DNA from 3 places in the Bacillus sp. KH172YL63 genome. Region 3 is predicted to be linked to each of the others. Evidence: riboswitches for the same ligand, from Rfam matches in the RefSeq annotation. Region 3 holds a riboswitch; each other region holds the start of a gene.
The links. Region 3 has a riboswitch for cyclic di-GMP ahead of KH172YL63_RS19830 (histidine kinase N-terminal domain-containing protein). Riboswitches for the same ligand answer to the same signal wherever they lie in the genome.

Region 1: it holds a riboswitch for cyclic di-GMP, as region 3 does, so the genes downstream of both, KH172YL63_RS20455 (hypothetical protein) here and KH172YL63_RS19830 (histidine kinase N-terminal domain-containing protein) in region 3, are expected to answer to the same signal.
Region 2: it holds a riboswitch for cyclic di-GMP, as region 3 does, so the genes downstream of both, folE (GTP cyclohydrolase I FolE) here and KH172YL63_RS19830 (histidine kinase N-terminal domain-containing protein) in region 3, are expected to answer to the same signal.

What each region holds. Positions count from the first base shown of each region.
Region 1 is NZ_AP022842.1:4,031,146-4,033,413, reverse strand. It holds gene KH172YL63_RS20460 (efflux RND transporter periplasmic adaptor subunit) at 1-302, opposite strand, end outside; gene KH172YL63_RS20455 (hypothetical protein) at 326-991, opposite strand; cyclic di-GMP riboswitch class I at 1,253-1,326, opposite strand; gene KH172YL63_RS20450 (hypothetical protein) at 1,524-1,685, shown strand; gene KH172YL63_RS20445 (helix-turn-helix domain-containing protein) at 1,844-2,257, opposite strand.
Region 2 is NZ_AP022842.1:3,799,709-3,801,976, forward strand. It holds gene KH172YL63_RS19435 (SDR family oxidoreductase) at 1-116, opposite strand, end outside; gene KH172YL63_RS19440 (6-carboxytetrahydropterin synthase) at 106-936, opposite strand; gene folE (GTP cyclohydrolase I FolE) at 950-1,519, opposite strand; cyclic di-GMP riboswitch class I at 1,640-1,722, opposite strand; gene KH172YL63_RS19450 (PilZ domain-containing protein) at 1,733-2,101, opposite strand; gene KH172YL63_RS19455 (EAL domain-containing protein) at 2,141-2,268, opposite strand, start outside.
Region 3 is NZ_AP022842.1:3,906,742-3,909,009, forward strand. It holds gene KH172YL63_RS19830 (histidine kinase N-terminal domain-containing protein) at 1-853, opposite strand, end outside; cyclic di-GMP riboswitch class I at 1,237-1,323, opposite strand; gene KH172YL63_RS19835 (putative bifunctional diguanylate cyclase/phosphodiesterase) at 1,738-2,268, opposite strand, start outside.

The DNA of each region.
Region 1 (2,268 bases), 120 kb from region 3:
TGGTCGGTCACTTCATACTCATAGAGCGGTGTCCCGGACTCTACCTGGTCCCCTTCTTTTACAAGGAATTTTTTGAAAGAGCCGAATTCGTCGTTGAAATAAAGGTAGTTCTCTTCTTCAGCGTCTACCACGCCGGCTTTGGGCAGTTCCTTGGCAAGGTCGCCTTTCGTGACCGGTTCCCATTCGGCAACACGGACTTCCCGGTCGACTTTGCTGTTCGCTTTTTCAATCAGATATGTATTGGTACCTATGAAAAGGAGCGACACAGTGAGGGTACTATAGAAAATGGTTCGTTTTTTCATGAATGTTCACAGCCTTTTAATAGTTAGATTAGAGTAGATATATCAAGAAACGCCAGAAGTGTAGTAACGCCCCAGAACAATGCATTCGTTAAGAGGATTACCAGCCAAATCACCCAGTTCTTCTGTTGAGTGAGGCGTTTGATTCCTTTGTATTGAATATAGAAAATCCATATCTTAAAAAGTGAGAAGCATCCTAAGAAATAGATGACCAAAGCTTTGCCCGTTATATATTGGGCGATGACCCCAAGCGATAGGGGTGATGAGAACCAGTCAAGAGAAAAGAAGATAGACAAAGGGATATACGTCAGCTTTTCAATTAATAGGATCATCAATACGAGAGCCTGGATGATGACGAGCTTACGGTATTCACCCTCATCTGAAATCGTCCAGAAAATCAGTGCCGGTACGAATAGGACGACTGCTGCATATAATAGACCAGCGATCAGTCTTCCCAGGAAGAAAAGGAATTTTTCCATTTCAAATGTGGCAGGTGACAGTTCCGTTAGTTGTTTTGAAAGAGGATCCATTCCGATTCCGAAAGAGGAAATGAGTCCAAAGACAAGAGCAGATAATAGAATAACAAGGAGAACTTTTTGTTTATATCCTTTCAATCCTTCCGCCACTTGTAACTGATAAAAGAAGTGGGAAGGTTGTCTCAATCCCCGGATGAGTTTAACTTCTTTATGCATGTATGGTTGCCTCCAACTAGTTTAGATTACTCCTTTTATTCTATCGAATATTCTCGAAACTTTCCATAAATTGTAGAATGAAAGTATATAAAATTAAAAAAGCGCCAATAGACGCTTTTACATGTTATACGTTAAATATGTAGTTCCAGCAATTATAGCAATCGTAATAAAAAATAGGCTTACATACATTCCTATCTTTTTATACTTTCTTTTTGCTGCGAATTCCTCGGGTGTCAAAAACGACAACTCTATCCCTCCTAGATTGGTAGCTGGCTGGCAGTGTAGCCCCTATAGCTTTGCGTCATCACCTTTCGATGATTTTGCCCTTATTCATTCCATACCATTCATATATCGGCTAAAAAGAGAGGAAATTGAATGGGTATAAAGTTGTTTTTTGGAGAAAATTCTAATAAATTTTTCTTTCACTTTGTGGTTTTTTCTGGTAATATTGCATAGAATTGATGTTTGAAATGTTGTCTAATAGTGTAATAAGGTGATAGAAACCGTTTTTTATTGTAGGAGGTTGTCTGTTTTGAAAGGAAATGAGAAAACCAATCACCACATTCTCAATGTCATCCAGCAAGCGTTCGACAAAGGCCAACAAGGCAACATGGACACAAACTCCATGATCCACTGGCTCAAACAAGAACTTCAATCAGGATACTCAATAGATGAAAATCAAAAAGCGCTCTAGAAACCCACATCAGGGAATCTAGGCGCTTTTTGTTTTTGTGGTTGGAGGGACGGACCTCATTTTTGAATGGTTTTTCAGACCGGAATCCCGGTTTAGCAATGTTTCTGCTTCTTTTGCGGAGGTCCGTCCCCCACACAACACCCCCCACGGACAAACCTCTACCACTCCTTCAACGTCTGATAAAGGTGGTTGACGTGGGTGATGAATTTTTCTTTGCGTTTTTCTGTGAAGTAGGCGAGGGATGCTAGTGTCCGTTTGAGTTTAGGATGTTCCTGGAGGATCTTGAGGATTTCTTTGTACTCCTCGTCTTCGAAGCTTTCTCTCAGGATCATGGGATGATGGCTTTGGCCGGAAGCGCTGCTTTCTTCTCCGTACATAATCCGGTTCATTTCATAGGTGGGGATTTTGTATACTTCCTTGAAGGTAAGGAGCATTTTATAGGGGATGTCCCTTGTCCCGTTTTCATAATTTGATAATGTGCTCTGGTTGATGTTCAAGCGAAGGGCGGCTTCTCGCTGGCTAAGTTCTAATATGTCATTGCGATAACGTTTTAACTCCACATGTAAGTCCATTGTTTTCACCG
Region 2 (2,268 bases), 110 kb from region 3:
CCAAGCACGAGGTTAGCTCCTTCTTCCTTAAGGAGTGATGCCGTTTCATAACCGATTCCTTTACTCGCTCCCGTGATCATGACCGTTTTACCGGTTAATCTTCCACTATGCCCCATGTCGCACATCCTCTTCCCCGCAGTACTCGAAATAGTTCTTTTCTGTCTCGTATAATCCGATTTTAAAGAGGTTTGATAGTTTCGAAGACAGGAGTTCCCATATCACCACTGCGACATTTTCCGATGTAGGGTTGATATGTTTAAATTCTTCCGTATCTAAATTTAAATGCTTATGGTCAAATTTTTTCATGATTTCTTGTTCTACGATTTCGTCCATTTCTGAGAGACTGGCGATCATCCCCGTTACCGGGTCCGGCGTGCCATGCACCGTCACTTCAAGGTAATAGTTATGTCCATGTCCAAACGGGTTATTGCATTTCCCGAATATGGCCAGGTTTTCCTCATTGCTCAATTGCTCACTGTGCAGCCGGTGGGCAGTACAGAAATGATACTTTCGGGTTAAGCGGACCATCGATCCTTCCTCCTTTTCAGCATATAAAAAGTTGTTTTCATGCAAGCGGATTTTATGAAGTTGGCAATTGTCTATTTTTCCATCCAATGAGTCCCATATGAATGAGACAATATTTTCAGTGGTCGGGATGTTTTCCGTGAAATGATCATTTTCTTTGTTTAAGAACTTTCCATCCATTTGTTCTGAAACAAATGATTTCACGACTTTGTCTATGTCTGTAATATTAACGACGATTCCCGACTCACGGTTCAGCTTACCTTTCACCATGACTTCAAGCGTATAATCATGACCGTGGCCGCTCGGATTGCTGCAAGGCCCGAATACTCGCTGATTTTCTTCTTCGCTCCACTCTTCGATCCTGTACATGTGAAGAGCGGAAAAGTATAACTTCCTGGATAGATAAAGCATGCAATCCCTCCTCTTAGTCTCTCGCCAATGCCCGTTCAAATTCCGTTACAAGGGCATCATTTTCTTTAAAAGAACCCTTCTTGATTGTCGTGACCGTCCCACTCCCGGGCTTCTTTACCCCACGGGCACACATGCATAAATGCTGACCTTCCACACTGACAATGACTCCTTGCGGCTCGAGGACGTTCATGATCGCTTCAGCCATCTGACGGGTCATCCGCTCTTGGACTTGCGGACGTTTGGACACCAGTTCTACGAGTCTCGCAAACTTACTTAAACCGACAACTCTTCCATCCGGAATATAGCCGATATGGGCTTTTCCAAAGAACGGAATCAGGTGATGCTCACAAAAGGTGTAGTATGTAATATCCTTGACCACAACCATCCCTTCATACGCTTCCTCAAATGTAGTGGTCAGCGCCACTTCCGGATCGACCCCCACTCCTTCAAATACTTCCCTATACATTTTTGCTACACGCCTGGGTGTTTCAATAAGACCTTCCCGCTCTGTATCTTCACCTACTAATTCCAATATTGCTTTGATATGATCTTCCAATGCGCCAGTTCGTGTTTCAACCGTCATCCTTCATTCCTCCTTATTAATCATGTTTTCAAGTAAGCAAAAAGACCCACCAAAAAGATTGGTGGGTCTGCTTGAATAAAGGCAGCTTTATCGCTCCCCTCTTCATACATTCCAATCCTTTTCGGTAACCCGGCGATCGTAGCTCATGCCTTAGACCCGTAGCTTTGCGTCCTTATTTTTCAATAAGTTTGCCATTATCGAAGGTGTCCTTCATCATTTGTTCCGTTCGTTTGCTTTTACAACCTGTTTCACTTCTTCTGTAATCAATGTCTTTAATTGATCATTTTTCACAAATTCGACTCCATAAAATCGTGTGATTCCGTTTGATCTGCTCCACACGAGCACCCCGTTTACCACCAGGAGGGCTTCATGTATCCTCATTTCCAACTGCACGAGTACCTTCTTTTCTACAGGGATTGAAAAATCGGCGCTGAACCTGCAGCCATTTGGACTGATGTCGATCAATTCACCTTTTCCCTTGCTCGTCCTGGCCCTGAGTTGGCCCACACTTATGATCGAGAACCTACAGGGAACCGGCTGTGGAAATGTATAGCGATAAGCTTCCTCTCGTTTATATAACATGGACATGTACCCCTTATAGTTTGTATATACATCCAGGATTCATCCATTCTCACTTAACGTGAAGGGTCTCTTAGGCAATATAACTTCAACCGTTGTACCCTGGTTCTCTTCACTTTCGATTTTGATTGATCCGTTATGCTGCTGGATGACACGGAAGCAAAGCATCA
Region 3 (2,268 bases):
CTATTTCTTGAAGAGCATCAATCGAATTCATGATCAGATTTAGGAAGACTTGCCTTAACTCATCACCATTCCCCATTAATCTGATATTTGTTTCGCACTTAAAATCAATTAAAACATCTCCATCTAGAAGACTTGGATATAAGAATTCAATCGTCTCTTCCAAAAGATCAGAAAGAAAGATTTCTTCTTGAACACTTTCTATCAAGTCCTTCCTTGATACATGAAGGAATTGTGAAATCCGGTAATTCAATTGCTCCAGCTCATGTTGCATAATATCAAGATAGGGTAGGTTAGGATAATCATTTTGCAAAAGCTTTGTAAAGCCAATAATTGACGTCAGTGGATTCCTGAATTCGTGAACGAAGCTTGAACTCATCTGACCAAGGATTGTCAGGCGCTCTTTATGGGTTTGATCTATATAATGTTCTTTTTCTTGGAGTTGTTGTTCCTTTATTTCCGTATATTTACGAACGGCTAAATAAGAGAAGCGGTCAAATAATGTATTAATCTCTTCAATGATAGGCTGTAAATCCCTAAGTTCGATCCCTGAATGATTAACCCAATTAATGATAATGCTCTTCCCTATATTTACGTTATATACAAACTCACTTATGTTAACGTTGGCTTTCACCCGTTCTAGAGCTGTCTTATGAGCAAGTAAAGTAATTTCCTCCTCACTAAGTGGTTCCTCTATCGCACGCTTAACTAAGTGAAACATGTTCATTCCATTATTTAACACTTCTTCTTTATACACATCTTGATCTGAAATCACGATATTCTTGCGCCAGTTTTGTAAAAACTCATCTGAGTGATCATCCAGGTATTTAATGAGCTTGATGGAAGCACTAGTCATCGAATGGTCGTCCCTTCATTCCGTCTATGTTTTTAATCGTCGTTGATTCCATCATAACAGAAAATATGTGCGGACGGTTATTTCCATATTATACCTGTACTTTTCTTTTCATAACTTCCTACTATAAAATTGAATACTCGACCACTGACTTAAGCCTAAAAATTAAAACCTCCATTTCACTCTTAGAAGATTCAACGAGAACAGGGAATATTTATATTATAAAAAGACAGTTTTTATTTAACCAGGAACGAGTGAGGGGGGGTTTTTTAAAATGGTAAGAGAGATTTATCTCTTTAGACCATTCATAAACGGGAGGTCGTCTGAAAGATGAAGTATGGAAGAAGTGAAGCTTTAGTATATAGAAAATATATAACAAATGCGTACACGGTAACTGGCTGGCATCGTCTGGCACATTGAAAGCCCCTATAGCTTTGCGTCCCTATTTTTCAATAGGTTTGCCTTTATCGTACGCACATTAGTAGTATTTCAAATACATGTTTTAAAAGATTCGTTTTCTGGGATTTTGAAAAACTTTCATAAATACAGTATTATCTTCACATTTGAAAATCTTTATTCCTATAAACTTTAGGGGTGTCCATATTTCCTTCATATAATATAACGGCATTAAGAAACCTCCCTCCCAATGAATCATTATACCCATATTCATTACTTATATTTACATTATATAATAATTATCAGAATAATCTATCATATACAGGTATATAATTGTCGACAATTTTCTCAATAAAGAACACCTTACGACATTCCTGTCGTGTTCCCAAATAAAAATAAACAGCCGATGATGTTATCCAAGTCATCACAGGCTGTTTACCTTATTATGCATACGTTTATGATCGTAATCTCAAGAAGGGCTATTCTCTCCTTCAATTAGGCTTCAAGTAGGTTCCCTCAAATTCCTCCGGGGACACCGGGCGACCAATGGCATACCCTTGAGCTTTATCACAGTGATTCCTTTTCAGGAAACCAAACTCTTCCTGGCTCTCTACTCCTTCTGCTGTTACGTGTAAATGAAGATGCTTCGCCATTGAAATCGTACTTTTCACTATCGCTTGATGATCTTCGTTCGCCATGATGCCATTTATGAAAGAACGGTCGATTTTTAGCGTATCAAGGGGATATTTCTTTAAATAACTCAGGGAAGAATAGCCTGTCCCATAGTCGTCCATTGATAAACTGACTCCCAGTTGCTTTAATCGTTCAAGCTTTGAGATGATCAATTCCTGATCACACATGGCAATGCTTTCCGTCACTTCCAGGTCAATCATCTCTGGGTTCACTCCATGTGTCCGGATACTGTCCTCCAGTTTCACGATAAGCTCCTTGTCCAGAAGCTGCCTCATCGAGAGATTCACACCAAGCTTCAGCGCACGGTACCCTTCACTTTTCCAACTTTT